One region of the Geobacillus sp. C56-T3 genome, then DNA from elsewhere that is predicted to be linked to it. Evidence: riboswitches for the same ligand, from Rfam matches in the RefSeq annotation. Region 1 holds a riboswitch; each other region holds the start of a gene.

The links. A riboswitch is a leader RNA that binds a small molecule or an ion and turns the genes downstream of it on or off. The one in region 1 is predicted to bind S-adenosylmethionine.
Region 2: it holds a riboswitch for S-adenosylmethionine, as region 1 does, so the genes downstream of both, mtnK (S-methyl-5-thioribose kinase) here and metK (methionine adenosyltransferase) in region 1, are expected to answer to the same signal.
Region 3: it holds a riboswitch for S-adenosylmethionine, as region 1 does, so the genes downstream of both, GC56T3_RS11390 (hypothetical protein) here and metK (methionine adenosyltransferase) in region 1, are expected to answer to the same signal.
Region 4: it holds a riboswitch for S-adenosylmethionine, as region 1 does, so the genes downstream of both, GC56T3_RS14635 (bifunctional homocysteine S-methyltransferase/methylenetetrahydrofolate reductase) here and metK (methionine adenosyltransferase) in region 1, are expected to answer to the same signal.

What each region holds. Positions count from the first base shown of each region.
Region 1 covers NC_014206.1:689,080-694,839, forward strand. Annotated here, with positions in the region: gene pckA (phosphoenolpyruvate carboxykinase (ATP)) at 1-1,416, opposite strand, end outside; SAM riboswitch class I at 1,635-1,749, shown strand; gene metK (methionine adenosyltransferase) at 1,879-3,090, shown strand; gene GC56T3_RS03605 (gamma carbonic anhydrase family protein) at 3,113-3,661, opposite strand; gene GC56T3_RS03610 (tetraprenyl-beta-curcumene synthase family protein) at 4,000-5,109, shown strand; gene GC56T3_RS03615 (class I SAM-dependent methyltransferase) at 5,157-5,744, opposite strand.
Region 2 covers NC_014206.1:2,744,598-2,750,357, forward strand. Annotated here, with positions in the region: gene GC56T3_RS13550 (pyridoxal phosphate-dependent aminotransferase) at 1-798, opposite strand, end outside; gene GC56T3_RS13555 (carbon-nitrogen family hydrolase) at 896-1,708, shown strand; SAM riboswitch class I at 1,803-1,971, shown strand; gene mtnK (S-methyl-5-thioribose kinase) at 2,110-3,300, shown strand; gene mtnA (S-methyl-5-thioribose-1-phosphate isomerase) at 3,382-4,449, shown strand; gene GC56T3_RS13570 (sugar ABC transporter substrate-binding protein) at 4,436-5,596, shown strand; gene GC56T3_RS13575 (sugar ABC transporter ATP-binding protein) at 5,593-5,760, shown strand, end outside.
Region 3 covers NC_014206.1:2,303,761-2,309,520, reverse strand. Annotated here, with positions in the region: gene GC56T3_RS11400 (ABC transporter permease) at 1-427, shown strand, start outside; gene opp4A (oligopeptide ABC transporter substrate-binding protein) at 443-2,224, shown strand; SAM riboswitch class I at 2,286-2,390, shown strand; gene GC56T3_RS11390 (hypothetical protein) at 2,491-2,796, shown strand; gene GC56T3_RS11385 (VOC family protein) at 2,813-3,196, shown strand; gene GC56T3_RS11380 (PaaI family thioesterase) at 3,378-3,860, shown strand; gene GC56T3_RS19700 (hypothetical protein) at 3,965-4,135, shown strand; gene GC56T3_RS11375 (PaaI family thioesterase) at 4,119-4,535, opposite strand; gene hutG (formimidoylglutamase) at 4,819-5,760, shown strand, end outside.
Region 4 covers NC_014206.1:2,959,736-2,965,495, reverse strand. Annotated here, with positions in the region: gene GC56T3_RS14635 (bifunctional homocysteine S-methyltransferase/methylenetetrahydrofolate reductase) at 1-1,591, opposite strand, end outside; SAM riboswitch class I at 1,663-1,765, opposite strand; gene GC56T3_RS14630 (zinc ribbon domain-containing protein) at 1,879-2,262, opposite strand; gene GC56T3_RS19745 (hypothetical protein) at 2,562-2,738, shown strand; gene GC56T3_RS14625 (uberolysin/carnocyclin family circular bacteriocin) at 2,768-2,998, shown strand; gene GC56T3_RS14620 (hypothetical protein) at 3,297-4,685, shown strand; gene GC56T3_RS14615 (stage II sporulation protein M) at 4,699-5,208, shown strand; gene GC56T3_RS14610 (ABC transporter ATP-binding protein) at 5,249-5,760, shown strand, end outside.

The DNA.
Region 1 (5,760 bases):
TGGGATGGCGAGGCCGAAAATCGGGTCTTGCACCGTTTCGACGTTGTCCAGCTCCCCTTCGACGGCGGCTTGCACCATCGCCCGGGTGTAGGCGAGCTTCATGCGGCTGCCGACGCCGTACGGCCCCCCTGTCCAGCCGGTGTTGACCAAAAAGACGCGAACGTTGTGTTCGGCGATTTTTTGCCCGAGCATTTCCGCGTATTCGACGGCCGGGCGCGGCAAGAACGGTGCGCCAAAGCACGTTGAGAACGTTGCTTCCGGTTCGGTGACGCCGCGTTCGGTGCCGGCGAGTTTGCTTGTGTAGCCGCTTAAGAAATGGTACATCGCTTGTTCGCGCGTCAGCTTGCTGATCGGCGGCAGGACGCCGAACGCATCAGCCGTCAAAAACACGATCGTGGACGGATGGCCGGCGACGCTAGGGTCGATGATGTTTTGGATCGCCTGAAGCGGGTAGGCGGCGCGCGTGTTTTCCGTCAGCGTGCCGTCGTCGTAATTCGGCACCCGCGTCGCGTCATCGAGGACGACGTTTTCGAGCACCGCGCCGAAGCCGATGGCGTCAAAAATTTGCGGCTCTTTCTCGCGCGATAGGTTGATGCATTTCGCATAGCAGCCGCCTTCGATGTTGAAAATGCCGCGGCTTGACCAGCCGTGTTCATCATCGCCGATCAAGCGGCGGTTCGGGTCGGTCGAGAGCGTCGTTTTTCCCGTTCCCGACAAGCCGAAAAAGAGGGCGACGTCCCCTTCCTGGCCGACGTTGGCCGAGCAGTGCATCGGCAGGATGCCTTGTTCCGGCAGCAAATAGTTCATCACCGAGAAAATCGATTTTTTCATTTCGCCGGCATACTCGGTGCCGCCGATCAACACGGTGCGCCGTTCAAACGAGATGATGATGAACGCTTCCGAGCGCGTGCCGTCGACTTTCGGGTCGGCTTTAAAGTTCGGCGCGCAAATGACGGTGAATTGCGGCTCATGCGCAGCGAGCTCTTCGGCGTTCGGCCGAATGAACAGCTGATGGACGAACAAGTTGTGCCAGGCGAATTCGTTGACGACTTGAATCGGCAGCCGGTATTTCGGATCGGCGCCGGCAAAGCCTTTAAACACGAACAGTTCATCTTTCTTCATTAAATAGTCGAGCACTTTGTCGTACAGTTTATCAAACGTCTCCGGAGACATCGGCTGGTTGACCGCTCCCCAGTCGATCGTTTGCTTCGTTGACGGTTCTTCGACGATGTATTTGTCTTTCGGCGACCGCCCTGTGTACTTGCCGGTTGTCACCGCGACGGCTCCGGTGTGCGTCAGCCGTCCTTCGTTCCGTTGCAGGACTTTCTCGACGAGCTCGGCGACGGACAGTTGATGATGCACGTACGGTTTTTGCAGCAATACATCAAGCTTATTCGTCATGTTTGCGATCCCCATATTCAAAACCTGCCTTCTTTTTGAAATCACTCTTGAAAATAGTATAACACATTTTTATTAATAGTCCATACTAATTGTGTGGGTTTTTCAAACTTTATTTTGCCCAATGTGTCGATTTCCTTGAGGAAAGAATTTTCGCGGCTGGAAATGATAAAAAATGAATTTTGATAGTTGACTTTGCCGATTCCATTGCGATAAGATAAGTCATTGAACGGATACTCTTATCCCGAGCCGGTGGAGGGACAGGCCCGATGAAGCCCAGCAACCGTCACAACTGTACATGTGTGAAATGGTGCTAACCTGTGGCAAGGCGCAGTCCTTGAACGATAAGAGTGAAAGGAAGCAATACGATTGCCATGACCTTTCCTCAGCCGTTACAGGAAAGGTTTTTTATATTGCGAAGGGAAAAAGGGAAATGAGTTCCGTGTCGCCACATTATGCCAAGAGGAGGAAACAAACCGAATGTCAGCCAAACGCCGCTTGTTTACTTCAGAGTCTGTGACGGAAGGACATCCGGATAAAATTTGCGACCAAATTTCTGACGCCATTTTGGATGCCATTTTGGAAAAAGATCCGAACGCCCGCGTCGCCTGCGAAACGAGCGTCACGACCGGGCTGGTGCTCGTGAGCGGGGAAATCACGACATCAACATACGTGGACATTCCGCGCATCGTCCGCGATACGGTCCGGGAGATCGGCTACACGCGCGCCAAATACGGATTTGACGCCGATACGTGCGCGGTGCTGACGTCGATTGACGAACAATCGCCGGACATTGCGATGGGGGTGGACCGGGCGCTTGAGGCGCGCGAAGGTCAGATGACTGACGAGGAAATTGAAGCGATTGGCGCCGGCGACCAAGGATTGATGTTTGGGTTCGCCTGCAATGAGACGGAAGAATTGATGCCGCTGCCGATTTCGCTTGCGCACCGCTTGGCGCGCCGATTGGCGGAAGTGCGCAAAACGGACGTCTTGCCGTACTTGCGGCCGGACGGGAAAACGCAAGTGACGATCGAATACGATGAAAACGGCAAACCGGTGCGCGTCGATACGATCGTCGTTTCCGCGCAGCACCATCCGGAAATTACGCAAGAGCAAATCCAGCGCGACATTAAAGAACAGGTCATCAAGCCGGTCGTGCCCGCGGAGCTGCTTGATGAGAACACGAAATATTTCATCAACCCGACAGGACGGTTTGTCATCGGCGGTCCGCAAGGGGATGCCGGGTTGACGGGGCGCAAAATCATCGTCGATACGTACGGCGGCTACGCCCGCCACGGCGGTGGCGCGTTCTCGGGCAAAGATCCGACGAAAGTCGACCGCTCGGCGGCGTATGCGGCCCGCTATGTCGCGAAAAACATCGTCGCGGCAGGACTGGCCGACAAATGCGAAGTGCAGCTTGCCTACGCGATCGGCGTCGCCCGCCCAGTTTCGATTTCGATCGATACGTTCGGCACCGGCAAAGTGTCGGAAGACATTTTGATTGAGGTCGTGCGCAACAACTTCGATCTCCGCCCGGCGGGCATCATCAAAATGCTCGACCTTCGCCGCCCGATTTACAAACAGACGGCTGCTTACGGCCATTTTGGGCGTACGGACATCGACCTGCCGTGGGAGCGCACCGACAAAGCCGCCTTGTTGAAAGAACAAGCGCTGGCGTTGGCGGACAAGTGATGAAAGAAAAAGAGCTGCCTGATCACGGCAGCTCTTTTTTGTTGGCGCACGATGTCCGCTGTTGCTGCAGCGCTTTGTAATACTGCCCTTTCTCGACATATTCGCGGCGTATGCGCTCCATTTCGCGGATGTCGTCTTCCGTCAGTTCGCGGACGACTTTCGCCGGCCGGCCGAGGGCGAGCGTGTTGGGCGGAATTTTTTTGCCCGGCGGCACTAAACTGCCGGCGCCGATAAACGCGCCTTCCCCGATTTCCGCGCGGTCCAAAATGATCGAGCCCATGCCGATGAGCGCGTTTTTGCGAACGATGGCGCTGTGCAAAATGACTTGATGGCCGACTGTTACACCGTCTTCAATGATAAGCGGATTGTTTGGACTTTGATGCAAAATTGAGTTATCTTGAATATTGACCCGGTTGCCAATCACCGTTGGCGCTACATCGCCGCGAATGACGGTATTGAACCAAATGCTCGTCTCTTCGCCGATCACGACATCGCCGGTGATCGTCACATAGTCGGCGATAAAGGCGGAGGCGGCAATTTGCGGCGTTTTGCCTTTGTATGGGTAAATCATGGGCGTTCGTTCCTTTCTGCTGCAAAATCGATCGTTCACCATGTATTGTACAACGCTGCGTCCAAATCGCCAACGAAAGCGAGCGCGCCTGATCGGGATTGGTGAAAAACGTTTCGTTTCGCCCGATGAGTGGTTGGGATCGGGAAAGAAGATCCGATTTCACAAAGCTTCTCAACGTGAGAAGAACCGTTGTTGAGCGGCTTTTTCATTCCATCGCCAACCCTTTTATGGTTTGCCCCGGCCGCATTGATGGCAATACTGGAAGACGAGATCGCAGGCTGTTCAGACGCGAAACGATTTTGGTTGCCGATAAGATGGAAATGCTAGGAGACGAGACCATGGTGTTTGCACCTGAGGTGAGCCGATTGAACATTCCGAAAAACCCCATCGCCTTGATGAAAATGGTGTATCGTGACGTGCTTCCGCTTGTCCACCGCGAGCTTGCCTATTGGCGGCGCCAGGCCGAGCGCATTCCCGACCCGGAATTGCGGCGCCAGGCGCTCGCGAGCATCGCTTCGAAAACGTTCCATTGCGAAGGCGGCTCCATTTTGGCGCTCTTGGCCGGAGAAAACATGGAGGATTGCATCCGCTTTATCGTTGCTTACCAGACGATCAGCGATTATTTGGATAATTTGTGCGACCGCAGCACCTCGCTCGATCCGCTCGACTTTCGCGCCTTGCACGATTCGATGCCTGACGCTTTGACGATCGGCGCGGAGCCGTCGAACTATTACCGCCATCGCCGCGAACAGGAAGACGGCGGCTATTTGCCGGCGCTCGTCCGCACGTGCCAAAAGGTGCTCGAGACGGTGCGCCATTATGAGACGATCGCCCCATTTTTGCATGAATTGGCCGGATATTATTGCGACTTGCAAGTGCATAAACATGTCGAAGCGAGCGAGCGGGTGCCGCGGCTGGAGAAATGGTTCGCGCAATACAAAGACGCCTTGCCGCCGATGGAATGGTATGAGTTTTCCGCCTGCTCCGGTTCGACGCTCGGCATTTTCTGCCTCGTCGCCTATGCGTTTGGCGAATCGCTGCCGCCGGAGATGGCGAGACAAGTGCGCGACGGTTATTTTCCGTACATTCAAGGGTTGCACATTTTGCTCGACTATTTGATCGATCAGGAGGAAGACCGGGACGGCGGCGATTTAAACTTTTGCTTTTACTATCCGAATGAAACGGTGATGCTTGAGCGGCTTTGCCATTTCATCGAAGAGGCCGACCGCCATGTCGGCGCCCTTCCGCACGGCGAGTTTCACCGCCTTATTCACCGAGGGCTTCTTGGGTTGTATTTGTCGGATGCCAAGGTGAAAAAGCAGCGCGGGCTGCGCCGGCTGGCGCGCCGGCTCGTCCGCGCCGGCGGGGCGGCGTCGCAGTTTTTCTATTGGAACGGAAAAGCATACCGCTTTTGGCAGGAGCGGCAAAAACGGCTGTCCTTTTCATAAGGGCGGCCGTTTGCTTGTATTGGCAAAAGGGGCGGGATCCAATCGATTCAGGCGCCCTTATCCGCCCGGGTTTCGAGCGCGAGCAAAAACGGCGGGTTGTTTTGCCGATTGATGAATTCGTATTTCAAGACATGGACGCGCCGTTGATCAAGAGAGCGGACGTAATCAAGGAGCGCGTCGCGTTCGCGCTTTCCTTCCGGATGGCCGTGGTAGACGACAAGAACGATGACGCCGCCCGGCTTCATGACGGAAAGCAACTGGCGGACCGCTTCGATCGTCGATTCCGGCTGGGTGACGATTTGCTTATTGCCGCCCGGCAAATAGCCGAGGTTGAACACCGCGCCGGCGATGCGCCCGTGTACATCGGCGGGAAGCGCCTCAAGCAGTTCACTATGGCTTCGCTCGAACAACGTCGCCCGCCCGCATAGCCCATGTTCCGCGAGGCGGGCGGAAGCGGCGGTGATGGCCTCAGGCTGAATGTCAAAGCCGAACACATGGCCTGTCTCCCCGACGCGTTCGGCCAAATACACGGTGTCGTGCCCGTTGCCGACGGTCGCGTCGACGGCGATGTCGCCTTCGTTGACCGCTTGATCAAGCAAAAAGCGGGCAAACGGCAAAATGTTCATCAAAGCCATCGGTTGGCCCCTCCTT
Region 2 (5,760 bases), 1.6 Mb from region 1:
AAGCTCAAGCGCCCGAATAATCCGCTCGTTGCCGACGGCAAACGCCACACGCCAGCCGGCCATATTGTATGTTTTCGAAAACGTATAAATTTCGACGCCGACGTCTTTCGCCCCATCGACTTCCAGGAAGCTGACCGGTTTCCGGCCGTCAAAGCCGATCGCCCCATAAGCGAAATCGTGCACGACGGCAATGCCGTACTTAGCGGCAAACGCCACCGTCTCCGCGAAAAATTCCTTTGTCGCCGTCGCGCCGGTCGGATTGTTCGGATAGTTTAAAAACATGAGCTTCGCTCGGTCGGCCACTGCCGCCGGAATGGCTTCATAGTCCGGCAAAAAACCGTTTTCCGCAACAAGCGGCATCATTTCCATCCGCGCGCGGGCAAGCGCGATCCCCGACCAATAGTCCGGATAGCCCGGGTCCGGGACAAGCACCACATCGCCCGGGTTGACGAGGCAAAGCGGCAGTTCGACAAGCCCGGCCTTGCCGCCGAACAAAATGGCGACTTCGCGGTCTGGATCGATGTTCACCCCGTATTCACGCGCGTAAAACGCGGCGATGGCTTCTTTCAAAAAGAAGTAGCCTTGAAACGGCGAATATTTATGGTATTTCGGATTGACCGCCGCCCGCTGCATCGCCTCAACGATATGCTTTGGCGTCGGCTGATCCGGGTTGCCTTGCCCTAAATTGATCACGTCGCATCCGGCCTTGATTTTCTCCCCGACTTTTGCGACAAGCGAGGCGAAAAATTGCTTTGGCAGCTGCTCAAGCAACTCGGAAAAAGGAATTTCCATCGTCATCGCCCACACCTTCTTAAAAAATTCTTGAAATTCTAGTGCAACATCATATATCGTAAAAAGCAAAATGTAAAGCAAAATTTTTTCGAGGTGAAAACTCATGACGATCCGCATCGCCTGCCTCCAGCTTGATATTGCGTTTGGCGACCCCAACGAAAACGAACGGCGCTCGGAAAGCGCCATTGAATCGGCCGTCAAGGACGGCGCGAATATCATCGTGCTGCCGGAATTATGGACGACCGGCTACGATTTGACGCGCCTAGATGAGATTGCCGACGAAGGCGCCGAACGGGCGAAAGCGTTCGCCTCCCGCCTAGCGCAAGCACACAGCATCCATCTCGTCGCCGGCTCGGTCGCTAAAAAAACAACAACCGGCGTGACGAACACGATGATCGTGGCCGACCGGAACGGTCAAATCGTCGGCGAATATAGCAAACTCCATCTGTTCCAATTGATGAATGAACATTTGTATTTGCAGCCGGGAAGCAGCTTAGGCTTGTTTTCGCTCGACGGGCTTTCATGCGCCGGGGTCATTTGCTATGACATCCGCTTTCCGGAGTGGATTCGCGCCCATGCTTTGGCTGGGGCGGAAGTGCTGTTTGTCGTCGCCGAATGGCCGCTTCCCCGCCTGCACCATTGGCGGACGCTCTTGATGGCGCGGGCGATTGAAAACCAATGCTACGTCGTCGCCTGCAACCGGGCTGGCCGCGACCCGAACAACGTCTTTGCCGGCCATTCGCTCGTCATCGACCCATGGGGCGAAGTGATCGCCGAGGCGGACGAGAAGCCGGGCATTCTCTCGGCCGACATCGATCCCGCGCTCGTTGCGGACGTCCGCGCGCGCATCCCGGTGTTTGCCGACCGCCGGCCGCACGACTATGAAACGGCAAAAAATTTTTTCAAAACGTATTGACAATCGATTGGCCGACCATGTATCATTCGAATCAAACAACCAAACAATTGATAACATCGTGAAAATTGCAAAAACTGAATACACGAAGTCAGTACTCTTATCAAGAGTTGGCTGAGGGAATTGGCCCAATGAAGCCCAGCAACCGACCGTAATACTATCGTGAGATAGGGCGCACGCCAAGGGCGGCGCCGGAAGCGTCATGCTTCCGCAGGGCACGGTGCTAAGTCCAACAGAAAGACCGATGTCTTTCTGAAAGATAAGAGGCGCGAAGAACGAATGAATCTTCAAGCCTCTTTCCGTATGCGAAAGAGGCTTTTTCATTTGCCGGAAACGCCGAGTTTTAGCGCGCGTCAGAACCGGCATTTGAAAACGAGCGAAATGAAAAAAGGGGGAACAAGGCAATGACCACTGTTCAAACATCGGTTTACGAACCGCTGACCGAACCGAAGGCGGTATCTCTCGCTGTCCGCCTCGGCTTATTCCGCGACGGGGCGCCTCTTGCATGCCGCGAGATCGGCGACGGGAACTTGAACCTTGTTTTTCATATCGTCGATCAAGAAACGAAACAAGGCGTCATCATCAAACAAGCGTTGCCGTACGCCAAAGTGGTCGGCGAAAGCTGGCCGCTCACGTTAAAGCGCGCTGTCATTGAAAGCAACGCGCTGCGCACGTTTGCGAGCTACGTGCCGCAATACGTGCCGAAAGTCTACTATTCTGACGAATCGCTCGCCATTACGGTGATGGAAGACTTATCCCGTTTGCAAATCGCCCGCAAAGGGCTGATCGAAGGGAAAACGTATCCGCTTTTGTCCCAGCATATCGGCGAGTTTGTCGCCAAAACGGCGTTTTATACGTCTGACTTCGGCATGAACCAGCAAGAGAAAAAGAAATTGGCGCAAAGCTTCGTCAATCCCGAACTGTGCAAAATTACCGAAGACCTCGTCTTCACCGACCCGTTTTTTGACCACGAAACGAACAACTTTGAAAACGAATTGCGCCCAGACGTTGAAGCGCTTTGGCGCGATGACCGCTTGCACCTAGAAGCAGCAAAGCTGAAGCGCAAGTTTTTAACCGAAGCCGATGTGCTCTTGCATGGCGATTTGCATACCGGCAGCATTTTCGTAAGCGCCGACGAAACGAAAGTGATCGACCCGGAATTCGCCTTTTACGGTCCGATCGGGTTTGACCTTGGCCAATTTTTCGCCAATTTGCTGTTAAATGCGTTGTCCCGCTCTGAATTAGAGCGCCAACCGCTCTTTGACCACATTGACCGGACATGGGACGTCTTTGCGTCCGTGTTCTCAAACCTTTGGCGCACCGAGAGCGTGGAAACGTACGCCGCGACGCCGGGCTTGCTCGAGGACGTGCTCCGGCACGCGTTCATCGACGCCGTCGGCTTTGCCGGCTGCGAAGTCATCCGCCGGACGATCGGCCTCGCCCATGTGGCGGACCTTGACGGCATCGAGCACAAAGATGAACGGCTTGTTGCCAAACGGCATGCCCTCCGTCTCGGCCGCCGCTTGATCATTGAGCGCCGCGTGTTCACCGGAACGGAAGACTTCCGCCGCCTGTTTGCCGAAACGGAACAATAATGCCATACAATCGTCCGGGTCTCGACGCAAGCTGCGCGGCGCTGACCCGGACAAACGAAAAAAAGAGAAAGGAAGATGGCGATGAGCACCTTTGCCATCCCACGCTCCGTTGAATGGCGCGAGACGCATGTGACGATTTTAAACCAGCAAAAGCTTCCATCCATCATCGAATATATCGACTTGCACACTCTGGAAGACGTCTATGAGGCGATTGCCACGCTGAAAGTGCGCGGCGCGCCGGCGATCGGCATCACCGCCGCCTATGGCCTGGCGCTTGCCGCACTGGGCTATGACACCAAATCGCTCGATGAATTCCGCCGCCGCTTGAAACGAGATCGTGACTACCTAGCCAGTGTCCGGCCGACCGCCGTCAACTTGTTTTGGGCGCTCGATCGGCTCGTCACCGCTGCGGCCGACGCCCTTTCCGTCAACGAGGCAAAAACGGCGCTCATCCATGAGGCGATCCGCATTCAAGTGGAAGATGAGGATGTGTGCCGCCGCATCGGCGAATACGCGTTGTCGCTCTTTCGTCCGGGCGATCGGGTGATGACGATCTGCAACGCCGGCTCGATCGCCACCGCCCGCTACGGAACGGCGCTCGCCCCGTTTTATTTGGCGAAAGAAAAAGGAATCGAGCTATCCGTTTACGCCCTTGAGACACGTCCCGTTTTGCAAGGGGCGCGCCTGACCGCTTGGGAACTGATGCAAGCGGGCGTTGATGTGACGCTCATCACCGACAACATGGCAGCGCAAACGATCAAAGCGAAACAGATCAGTGCCATCATCGTCGGCGCCGACCGGATCGCGCGAAACGGCGATACGGCGAACAAAATCGGTACGTTCGGCCTCGCCCTGCTCGCAAAGTCGTTTGACATTCCGTTTTATGTCGCCGCGCCGCTGTCCACGATCGATTTGACGACGAAAACAGGTGCGGACATCCCGATCGAAGAACGCCATCCGGATGAAGTGACCCACATCGCCGGCGTGCGCATCGCCCCGGAAGGCGTCAACGTATACAATCCGGCGTTTGACGTAACGCCAAACGAACTCATTACCGCGATCATTACCGAAAAAGGCATCATTCGCGGCAATTACAACGCAACGCTGCCATCATTATTCACAAAGGAGGAGCAACATGAAACGATTTAAGGCCTTATCTTCCCTTTTTCTTCTTTTCTTTGCCGTGTTCTCCATCTTGGCTGGCTGCACACACGAGCAAGATGCCGTGAGCTCCAAGCCAGCCAACGGAGCCAAGACCACGAACAACAAAACGGAAACGACATCCAGCCACTCGACGGCAACAAGCGACGAGCAAGCGGCCATTCCCGAAAAGTTGAAAAAGCCGGTGAAAATCGCCGCCATTATGCAACTGTCCATCGGCACGTTCTCATCGCAATACATCGCCGGCGTCAAAGAACAAGTGCAAAAATTCGGCGGCGAGGTGCAAATTTACAACGCCGACAACGATTTAACCAAAATGGCATCGTACGTTGAGACGGCCATTACACAAAATGTGGACGCCATTTTGCTTGATCACGGCCGCGCCGATGCGCTCGAAGGCCCGGTGAAAAAAGCCGTCGCCAAAGGCATTCCAGTTGTAGCGTTTGACAACGATTTGAACATTCCCGGCGTCACCGTCATCGACCAAGACGACTACAGCCTCGCCTGGAAAACATTAAAAACGCTCGCAGAAGACTTAAACGGGGAAGGCAACATCGTCACGATTTGGGTCGGCGGCTTTACCCCGATGGAACGCCGCCATGTCATTTATGACGCGTTCAAAAAACGCTATCCGAACATTAAAGAAATCGCCAAGTTCGGCACGGCGAGCGCCAACACAGCTTTGGACACACAAACGCAAATGGAAGCGATTTTGAAAAAATACCCGAACAAAGGCGACATTGACGCTGTCTTCGCAACTTGGGACGAGTTCGCCAAAGGGGCGACGCGCGCCATCGAGCAAGCCGGGCGCACGGAAATTAAAGTGTATGGCATCGATTTGAGCGATGAAGACTTGCAAATGATCCAAAAACCAAACAGCCCATGGGTGGCGACAACGGCGACCGACCCAGCCGAAGTCGGCCGCGTCCAAGTGCGGTTCGCGTATCAAAAAATCGCCGGAGAAAAAACGCCGAACATTTACTCGCTTGAGCCGCATTTAGTGAAACGGTCCGATCTTCCGGACAAACAAGTGTCGATGAATGAGCTTTCGCAATACATTCCGGGCTGGGGGCAATCCAATGTCGCCATCTCGCCGTGGATGAAAACGTTGGAAGCCCAGGTGAACAAAAAATGAACGGGTTGTCAATGCGGGGCATTGAAAAATCGTTTGGCGCCGTGCGCGTGCTTGACGGCGTGGACTTCGACGTTCGTCCTGGCGAAGTCCACGCCCTTTTAGGCATGAACGGCGCCGGCAAAAGCACGCTCATGAACATTTTGGCCGGCGCCATTCCGCCTGAC
Region 3 (5,760 bases), 1.6 Mb from region 1:
GACGTTCATTTTGATTATGAGCGCGTTTTTATGGACGGGCAAAGCCCGGCTCATTCGCGCCAAGACGCTTGCCGAGCGGGAATTGGACTATGTCAGCGCATCCAAGACGCTCGGGACGCCGGATTGGAAAATCATTTTGTTTCAAATTTTGCCGAACTTAAGCTCCATTATCATCGTCAATTTGACGTTGAACTTAGCCGGCAACATCGGCATTGAGTCAGGTCTTACATACCTGGGGTTCGGGCTGCCGGAAAGCACGCCAAGCCTTGGGACGCTGGTCAGTTATGCGACCAATCCCGATGTGCTGCAAAACAAATGGTGGGTATGGCTGCCTGCATCATTGCTCATTTTGGTGATGATGCTGTGCATAAATTTCATCGGCCAAGCGTTAAAACGCGCGGTTGATGCAAGACAACGATTAGGATAAAGGGGGAGAAAAACAGTGAAGCGAAAGTGGATGGCGGCGCTCGCTGCGATCCTGCTCGTGCTGGCTGGGTGCACGGGCAAGTCGGAAACGACCGACGGAAACAGCAATAAGGAAAAACCAGCGGCGCAAAAAGAAGACATCAGCAAATTCCCGATGACGGTGAAAAACGACGGGAAAATCATTGATGGCGGCGTGCTGAAGTACGGGCTTGTGTCCGATACGCCATTCGAAGGAACGCTCAGCTATGCGTTCTACACGGGAGCGCCGGACGCTGAAATTTTGCAATTTTTTGACGAGTCGCTTTTCCGCACGAACGGCGACTATGAAATTACGAATGATGGCGCCGCGACATACGAACTATCTGAGGACAAAAAGACGATGACGATCCGCATTAAGGACAACGTCAACTGGCATGACGGCCAGCCAGTGACGGCCGAAGACTTAGAATACGCATACTTGGTCATTGGGCATAAAGATTACACAGGCGTTCGTTATGGGGATGCGCTTATTCAAGACATTGTCGGCATGGATGAATACCATAGCGGCAAAGCCGATAAAATCGCTGGCATTAAAGTGATCGACAAAAAGACGTTGACAATTACATGGAAGCATGCAAATCCGTCTGTGTTGACCGGCATTTGGGCGTACCCGCTGCCGAAGCATTATTTGAAAGACGTGCCGATCAAACAGTTGGCGCAGTCGGATAAAATTCGGAAAAATCCAATCGGGTTCGGGCCGTTTAAAGTGAAGAAAATCGTTCCGGGCGAATCGGTCGAATTCGTCCGCAACGACGATTATTGGGCGGGCAAACCGAACTTGGACGGCGTCATTTTGAAAGTCGTCAGCCCGCAAGTGGTGTTGCAAGCGTTGAAAAAAGGGGACATCGACGTCGCCGAATTCCCAACCGACCAATACGTGAATGCAAAAGGAACGAAAAACCTGCAATTCATCGGCAGGATCGACTTGGCCTACAACTATATCGGCTTTAAACTCGGCCATTGGGATGCGAAAAAGCAAGAAAATGTGATGGACAATCCGAAATTCCAGAACAAAAAGCTGCGCCAAGCCATGGCGTACGCCATCAACAACCAAGAAGTGGCTGATCGCTTGTATCACGGCTTGCGCTTCCCGGCGACCACGCTGATCCCGCCGTCGTTCCCGGGATACCATGACAGCTCGATCAAAGGGTACACGTATAATCCGGAAAAAGCAAAACAGCTGCTTGATGAGGCCGGCTATAAAGATGTGGACGGCGACGGCTTGCGCGAAGATCCGAACGGCAAAAAGTTTACGATCAACTTTTTGGCGATGAGCGGCGGCGATATTGCCGAGCCGTTGGCGAAGTTTTACATGCAATGCTGGAAAGACGTTGGCTTGGATGTCCAATTGGTGGACGGCCGTCTAGCGGAGTTCAACTCGTTCTATGACATGGTTGAAAAAGATGATCCGAAAGTGGACGTTTACGCTGCTGCTTGGGCAACGGGAACGGATGTCGACCCGTACGGCCTGTACGGCCGCAACGTCATGTTCAACTACTCGCGTTGGGTGAACGAGAAAAATGATGAGCTGCTGGAAAAAGGCCATTCCGAGCAGGCGTTTGACAAGGAGTATCGCCGGAAAATTTACAGCGAGTGGCAAAAGCTGATGAACGAAGAAGTGCCGGTCATCCCGACGTTGTATCGTTCCGCCATCTATGCGGTCAACAACCGCGTCGCCAACTTTACGGTTGATCCGAGCTCGAAGCTGACATGGAAAGATGTCGGCGTCACGTCCGAGCAGCCGGAAGTGGCGGAATAAACAAAAAAGCGATTGCTTCTATGGGATTCGATATGGTAACATGAAAGACAAATGATCATACGTCTTATCAAGAGTGGGCGAGAGAACGGGCTTGATGACCCCACAGCAACCTGCCGTAGGCAAGGTGCTAACACCTGCAAAGCGGTTTCGCTTTGGATGATAAGAACGGCTGCCCCCTTTCGCATCATTCCGAGGCGGAAGGGGGTTTTTGTCGATGGGGGGTGAAGGGGGAAACAGTGGAGAGGGACGTTTCCATCCGAGCTTGCATGGCCGCTCATCTTCCTGTTGCAGCGTTCGCCGTTCATGTCATGCGCTGTGTGCTGGCGGAACTCATCCGGTTTGACCCTAAGGCGGCGGTGCATGTCGACCGTGGGGACGGATACGTTCATTTGTATGGGGAAGCGCAAGGAACAGCCTTTTCGTTGTTGTTGACCAACAGTGAGGCGGACGAATGGAAGGCGGAAGGACCGTACGCCCTTGACCGCTACATATGGACAGAGCTTGGGAAAAAAGGGATTTTCCCGATGCAGATGACGCCGTATTTACAAGCTGTATGGTTAATGGAGTCATAGAAAGGAAGAGGGACGAATGGCAGTTAAAAAATTTGAACATGTCGGCATTCAAGTGAAAGACATCGAGGCATCGAAAGAGTTTTATCAAAATGTTGTCGGCTTGGAGCTGCTTGACGAAATGATTCATACGAACGGCACGATGAAATTGGCGTTTTTAGGGATTGGCGGCTCGATCATTGTCGAGCTGATCGAAGGATACAACCCGGATTTGCCGACGGAAGGAAAAGTGCACCATGTGGCGTTTACGGTCGAAGGCATTGAGCAGGAGAAAGAACGGCTTCAGTCGCTCGGTGTGCCGCTTGTGTGGGAAGAAATAACGACACTTCCGAACGGGGCGAAATATTTGTTTTTCCGCGGGCCCGACGGTGAATGGATCGAGTTTTACGAGCCTGCTCGATAAATGGCGTCACGCTAGGCGGCCAGCTGTTTGGGCCGCCTATGAATTTGCCGTCTGGCGATTGGCGCTTCGTTCCATTTTTCTTCGTATGGCCTTGCCTGCCGCTAGACAACAACCGTCCATGTAGGAGTCGTCGTCTTCTCGATTCAATGGTATACTAGAAAAAGAGAGGGGGGAGGATGACGTGGAAGAAATGATCGTGCACGCGATTCAAGACGACTACCCGGATGAATTCGCCTGGTGCTACGGCTGCGGCCGTTTGAATGAGCAAGGCCATCATTTCCGCACCGGGTGGCGGGGCGACAAAACGGTGACGGTGTATACGCCGCGCCCGGAACATACGGCGATCCCCGGGTTTGTGTACGGCGGGCTGATCGCCTCGCTCATTGACTGCCACGGCACCGGGTCGGCGGCGCTTGCTTTGCATCGGAAAAACGGCCACGAACCAGGGAGCGGGGAAACGCCGCCGCGCTTTGTCACCGCGTCGCTTCATGTCGATTTCGTCAAGCCGACGCCGCATGGCGTGCCGCTTGTCGCCGTCGGAACGGTGACGGAGATTCATCCGAAAAAATGGAAAGTGGATGCCGAAGTGTTCGCCAACGGCGAACTGTGCGCCCGCGGGCAAGTCGTAGCGGTCGTCATGCCGAAAACGTTTGTCCATGGGTAACAAGCAACGAAAGGCGCCGGAGAGCGGCTGTTTTTGACAGCGCTTTCTCCGACGCTTCGCTCGTTGCGCTCGGTCCGCTTGGGAAAAAGCGGACATCTTCGCAAGTGACATGTTCATCCTTGGATGGCGGGGCGAAACGGGTTGCCGATCGAACGCTTCTAGGCATGGCCGCTGCCAACAGCCCGATTCAGTTGGACCGGTTTGGCGCCTGCCTCGGCGCCAGCGTTGCACTTCCCTTCCATGAACGAAAGCGCTTTTTTACGGTTTATCCATAATCAGCACCGAGGAGGTCGCGCTCGCCACCTCTTTGCCGTTTTGCCGGACGACGGCGGTTACATAGGCGACGGTTTTTCCGAACCTTTCCACCCGCGCTTCCACTTCGGCTTCCCCTGCCGCTGCCGGGCGGTGAAACGTCGTCTGCAAGTTGATGGAGGCGTGCATTTGGTCATCGCGAAGCAAGGTCGTCACCGCATACGCCATGAGAATGTCCGCTGCCGCTCCGACGAACCCGCCCATGATCACCCCGTTGCCGTTGAGCAGCGATTCATGGATCGTCCATACCCCCTTCGCATAGCCGTCACGGGCTTCCGTCAAGCGGACGCCGAGCGTCTCATCGCACAGCGGCGGCGCGCTTTTTCCAGCAATGACGTCATGCAAGTTGGTGATTGGCTTCATCTCGAACATCCTTTCTGTTGTCCATTGCATTTTTTAGAAAATGTGTATGTCTTCAAGAACTGTTTTCATGCCCGGGTGGAGGGCAAAACGCCGCCCGCGGATCGTCTCGGTGAACATCACGGATCCTGCCGCAGCGATTTTCATCGGGTGGTGAGCGAAATGGGTTCATGGATGTGTTATTCGCCAAACAGCGGCGATTTCCTCTTTTCGCGTACACGGGAAGGAGAACAGTGAAAGAACGGCGAAAGAAACAAGCAGCGGATGATGGAAAGGAGATGGTCTCATGTATCAACCGCCAGACGCCGGCCGTTGGACGGGACGGATTGACAGCGTGAGCGATGAGCAGGCGTTTCGCCTTCATCAGCGCATTCGCCTGCTCGATTTGTCCAAGCCATTGGAGACGGTGGAACGAGCGGCGGCATTCATTGGGTTTGCGTGCGACGAAGGCGTGCGCCGCAACCAAGGCCGCCAAGGGGCGAAAGAGGCGCCGGCCGCCGTCAAAGCGGCGCTCGCCCGGCTGCCTTGGCATCTTCCGGAAGGGGTCATTGTCTATGACGCAGGCGATGTCGTTTGCGTCGATGAACGGCTCGAACAAAGCCAGACGGAACTTGGGAAGGCGGTCGCCCGCCTGCTGAAAAACGGGATGGCGTCTATCGTGATCGGCGGCGGCCATGAGACGGCGTACGGCCATTACTTGGGCGTTCGCGAAGCGCTCGGGCCCGAAGCCCGCCTTGGCATCCTCAACATTGACGCCCATTTCGACTTGCGCCCGTACGATGACGGCCCGACGTCCGGGACGATGTTTCGGCAAATATTGGATCAAGACGAACGGGTTCGTTACTTCTGCCTCGGCATTCAGCGGCTCGGCAACACGGCGGCGCTGTTTGCGGCGGCCGAGACGTACGGCTGCCGTTACATGCTGGAAGACGAGCTGACCGCAGGGCCGATCGAGGCTGCCTATGAACAAATTGAGAAATTTGCCGCCGATCATGATGCGGTGATGCTCACCTTTTGCATGGACGCCATCAGCGCGGCTGCCGCGCCGGGGGTGAGCGCGCCGTCGCCGTTTGGACTCGCTCCATCGTTGGCGCGCGCTCTCATCCGCCGAATCGTTTCTCATCCGAAAACGATCAGCGTCGATCTTTGCGAAGTCAATCCACTCTGGGATGAAGGCGGAAAAACGGTGGCGTTGGCCGCCGCCTTTTGCATGGAAGCGCTCCTTCAT
Region 4 (5,760 bases), 1.4 Mb from region 1:
AGTCGGCGTTGCGCGCGCTCACAAGCGGCATAATGCCGATGTAAATCGGCGTGTCAAGATGCTTGGTCGCTTCGTGCACTTCAACGATTTTCTCTTCCGAGTAAATCGGCTGGGTCAAGAAATAATGGGCGCCGCATTGGATTTTTTTCTCCATCCGCTCGACCGCTTTGTCCAAATGGCGGACGTTCGGGTTGAACGCAGCGCCGATCGAGAAGTTCGTTTTTTGCCCAAGCGGTTTGCCCGAGTACGACAGCCCTTCGTTAAACTGGCGGATCAAGCGGATCAAATCGAACGATGATAAGTCGTACACGGACGTTGCCCCTGGAAAATCGCCGATTTTCGACGGGTCGCCGGTAATGGCGAGCACATCGGTGATGCCGAGCGTATGCAAGCCCATCAAATGCGACTGCAAGCCGATCAAATTGCGATCGCGGCATGTAATATGCACGAGCGGGCGGACGCCGAGCCGCTCCTTGATGATCGTGGCGACAGCGGCGTTGCTGATGCGCGGCGTGGCGAGCGAGTTGTCGGCCAACGTCAGCGCATCGATGCCGGCGTCATGGAGCGCTTTCGCCCCAGCAAGAAACTTGTCAATCCCCAATTTTTTCGGCGGATCCAGCTCCACAATGACCGAGCGGCGCGTGCGGGCAAGCTCGGGAAGGGGAGATGGGGCGGGCCGCTCCGCTTGCACTGATACAGATACCGCGCGCCGTTTCACCGTTTTTTCCGTCACCGGCGTTCGGTCGGAGAGCGCTTTTGCCATCGCTTCGATATGCTTCGGCGTCGTGCCGCAGCACCCGCCGATCAAGCGCACCCCTTGGTCGCGGAACGCTTTGGCCGTTTCCTCGAAATATTCAGCGTTCGTCTCATAGACAAGCCGCCCATCGCGGTAATCCGGAAGGCTGGCGTTCGGATACGCCGACAAAAACGCTCGATTTGGCAGCGGCACTTCCTCGAGCGACCGAAGCATATGATATGGACCGAGACGACAGTTCAGTCCGACGACATCGGCCCCGAGCGCCTCTAGGCGGGCAAGGGCGTCCGCGAGCGGCGTGCCATCTTGCAAGACGCCGACTTCATGGAGCGAGACGTGAGCGATAATCGGCAAGTCGGTCTCTTTGCGGGCGATGGCAAGCACCGTCTCCAACTCTTCCAAATCGTAATACGTCTCGAGCAGCACGCCGTCGACCCCTTCAGCGAGCAGGACAAACAGCTGCTCGCGAAACGTCCGCTTCACTTCTTCGAGCGTGACGACGCTTTTGTTTAACGTGCGCAGCCCTCCGATCGTCCCGAGCACGTATGCCCGTCCGTTTGCCGCTTGCCTGGCGAGCCGCACCGCCGCGCGGTTGATGGCCGGCACCTCATCTTCAAGGCCGTAGCGGGCGAGTTTCACATAGTTGGCGCCGTATGTATTCGTCTGAATGACGTCGGCGCCCGCGGCGATATACGCTTCATGAATATGGACGATTTCATTTGGATTGGATAGATTCAATTCTTCAAAACAACGGTCAATGCCGTGCGAATATAAAAGCGTTCCCATCGCCCCGTCGGCGATGAGAATGCGCTCTTTCAACTCATCCAGCAATCCCACGTTCGATTCCCCCGTTTCTCCGTAGTAAAAGAAAAAAGCCTTCTATAAGAAGAAGACTTTTCATTCGCTTCTTCTTATCTTCCAGGCTTCCGCCTGTCTGGATTTAGCACCTTGGCCGCGGGCCAGGTTGCTGAGGGTTCACCGGGCCAGTCCCTCCCCCTCTCTTGATAAGAATGTCCGTATGCAATTGTTCGGCAGCGTTTTGATGATTACTATATAATTTAATGTATTTTTCGAAATTATTCAATACGGTGAAGCAAGGAAATTTCAAAAAAGAATTTCTCGGATCAACGGAGAAGCTCTTTTCCACATTGGGGGCAAAATTGGAAATCGCGCTGCACATGCCCGCCGCAATGAGGGCAATGCTTGTTTGGCTGTTTATGGCTTCCAAATCGGACGTTCAGTGGGTCGGGCTCTTCCTCGCTGTCGACAATGTCCAATAAGGACATGCGTTGTTTTCCCATCGCATTTTTGTAATGGTAAATCCCTTGAAACACGCCGATGGCGATGACGACAAGGCCGAAAAACGGAAAAAAGCGGGCGGCGGGAAACGGCGAGTCCGCGGTGATGGAGAATGCCATCACCATCCAAAAGATGCCGAACAACACAGCGGCGATGCTGCCGAAGAGTCCTTGCATCGACGGGCCGCGGCCGGGTTTGATGCTTTTCAACTGGATTCCTCCTTAATTCGTTTCATGTTGGTTGGGATTATTATACCATATGATGATGTAGGGAACATGGGATGCCCTAATAAAAAAGAATCATTGAATCTCCTCCCTTGCCTTGTACAAATCTCTTAAAAGCATCTCTGTTTCATTCCAATAGCACGAAATATGTCGAAATGTGTTAAAAAAAGATAAAATCGTCGAACGGTTTCTCTTTTTTTTGTGAGAGTCAAGGTATATAATTAAAATGGATGATATTAACAAGGAATTTAATAGAAACCGCATCGCAGACAGGAGTGAAGTGGGTGAAAAAATGGTCATGGCCGTATTTTATTCTGATTAGTCTGCCGTTTGTCGTGTTTATTGTGCTTGCTTTTGGCTTAAAAGCGGCCGGGACGCCAATATGGAAAAAAATGGTGTTGATTGCGTCAGTTTTGATCTACGGGATGGTGTATTCCCGTTTATTGCGGAAGATAAAATGAGGAATGTTCTTGAAAGGAGGTGATAGGTTATGAGTTTGCTAGCGCTTGTTGCCGGGACGCTCGGCGTGTCGCAGGCAGTCGCTACGACGGTTGTTTCGATTGTGCTGACCGGCTCCACGCTTATTTCTATTATTCTTGGGATCACCGCTATTTTGTCAGGTGGAGTCGACGCCATTTTGGAAATTGGGTGGTCAGCTTTTGTCGCGACGGTGAAAAAAATAGTGGCTGAACGAGGAAAAGCAGCGGCGATTGCATGGTAAAAGGCAAAACGGCAGGGGAAAAACTCCCTGCCGTTCCTAATGAGTAAATCAATGTGGGGGAAGAGAAGTGAAACTCGTATGGCTGTTATATCAACAACGACAACGAAGTAGTTTGGCGCCGTTGCAGAAAAAATCGCCTTTTTCTCCGAAGATGACCATGTTCTTGGTGGAAGCGGCGAAATGGCTTGTTTCGGGGATATTGGTTGTGATCATTTGCACTCGATCATTTATCATGTTTCGTCCTTCTGCGATCATGGCGTTTCTCTTTTTTATGTCTGTCAGTCCTTTAATAGGAGTTTTGCTTGAATCCAAAGAGGCATTGCAACGTCAATATCATTATCATTATGTGCGTCTGTCTGGGGTGCGGGATGACGAGGTATGGCAGCGATTGCTCAAAATCCACTATGCTGTGTCCCTTTTGCGGCTATTGCCGATTTGGTTGCCTCCTTCAATTGGATTGATGGTGATGTTCGGGATCACAGGCGCATCATTAGTATGGTTTGGACAAACGATGTTGTTGCTTCTTTATGTGACATCGCATATAGTGCGTGGCTCAACTTTTAGAGCGATGGGCGCATTTTCTGCCTTTTTCTTTCGAATTGCATCATTCGCTATTGGTTATGCCGTGCTTGCGGCGATTGTGCCGCTGCTGCAATTGTCCCGCCAAGCGGTTCGAATGTATGGGCTGTCGCTTTCTTATCTTGCGTATATGGATGGTTATGTTGCTCATTGGCAACAGCTGTTTTATGAACGCATGACAAGTTGGGGGGAAGGGTGGTCATTTTCAAGTACAACTTTATCATTCATCGGTGCTGGATTCGCTCTGTTGGCTTTGATTTGCTTTCCTTTCACTCGTGCGTCTCATTCTGACAAGGCAGCGTACATGCTATATTCATGGCATCAACGTGTCATTGAGTCGTTAAAAATTCGCAGCACGAATAATGCAATTTTATATAAAGATCTTTGTCTGTTAACACGCCAAGCCCGTGAGTTGACGAAACCGCCTTGGTCGCTATTTTTGCCGGGGGAATGGTTTTTGGTTGCGGGAGCGAATTTGGCTCTGTTGCCGATCGTTCATAACGGGTCGATCATTTTGTTTTTGTTTATGTTTGAAATGTATATGGTCATGACAGGGACGTTGCGAGCCATTACCGACGTCTTTCGCGACATTTTTCAGTTTGAAAGCGAGACGGAGCGTCTCATCGTTTTTCGGCTCCTTTCTCCGCCTCCTCTTGTACCGTTAATCGAAGCGAAATCGACGTTGCTTGAGCGATTAGGTGTCTACCCATGCATGATGGCATTAGGATTGCTGCTTCTCGAATACATAGGATTATTGGGGGTGCGTGGAGGGCTTTGGGCGGCAATGGGGGCTGTGGTGATGATGCCCGCCTATTCGTTTGTTGTCAAACGGATTTTACGCACCGATTATGAAGTGTTTTGTCTTGTTTTAGCTAGCGGCGAGCAGGCGGCATTGACATCTCCGCGTGATTATGCAGGGTATATGGTGATTGCGGCCGGAAATCATTCGTTTCATCGCTTATTGATTTACATAACCGTTTTTTCATCGCTTCTTTCTGCCTTTTTTATGCTCTTGAAAGGTTGGAGTTGGGCATGTTACAGCGTTTTGTTTGTCGTGATGCTTTACCTTGTATTATGGAATAGTTCTCAATATGCTCGGCGCACGTGAGGAGGCATTCGCGGTGATCAAACGAGCGATTCACACTCATTTGCCGTATTTCCTATTGTCGCTAGGTGTGTACGTTGTCTGCTTTGCGTTGGGAGCGGGGATTTTTTCGCAAAGACTTGTCATTCATCCGACTTCCATGGCGTTTTGGACCACTTTAGGCCACAACTTGATGGTTGGAGCCATTTTGATGGTCGGCGGATGGCTGACGTTAGGAATGGCCAATACCCTTTATCTCGGTTACAATGGAGCGATGCTAGGCGTGATCGTGAGAGGAGTCGCCACAGGATATGGCATGCAGCCGTTGATGACCGGTGTCTTTCCTCATGCGATTCCTGAAATCATCGGCCATATCTTGTTTTGTACATTAGGGTACGAGACATGGCGGTTTCTTCAAATCGTCAAAAAAAGAGCAAGAGGAGAAGAAGAAACGCTCTATATACGGGATATCCTCTTTTTGCTAGTGCTGGCGGTCGCGCTGCTCATCATCTCAGCATGGTTGGAATCAACAGTGTCTCATGTATAAGAATAGACGGTCTAAAAAGCAGGAAAAGGGGAAGAAATAGATGGAACCGTTATTTTCATTGCAAAACTTGACGTATCGCTATGATGGGGGGGCAACGATTTTTCAGCAATTCTCATTTTCCATTTTCCCAGGGGAGACCGTGCTTCTCACAGGACCAAATGGAGTGGGGAAAACGACTCTTTTGCATATTATTTCGGGATTGCTCGATAAAGGAGAGTTGCATTATCAAGCCTTTTATAAAGGCAATCCGATTCAGCTTCCCGACATGCGCGCTCATTTGTCTTATGCTACATCCGAGACCGTCATGTTTTCGAAATTGACGGGATATGAAAACATTGAATGTTTTCGCCTTTTATGGAAATTGGATCGACAGTACGTTCGTAAAGCAGAAGAATTGTGCCGCCTGCTGGGAATGGAGGAGATGCTCTCGTTTCCAGTTGACCAGTATTCATTGGGCACAAGGCAAAAATTGCATATTGCGATTGCTTTAGCCCGTCCCGCTGAATTGTATTTGCTGGATGAGCCGTTTAATTCTCTTGACATGTCAAGCCG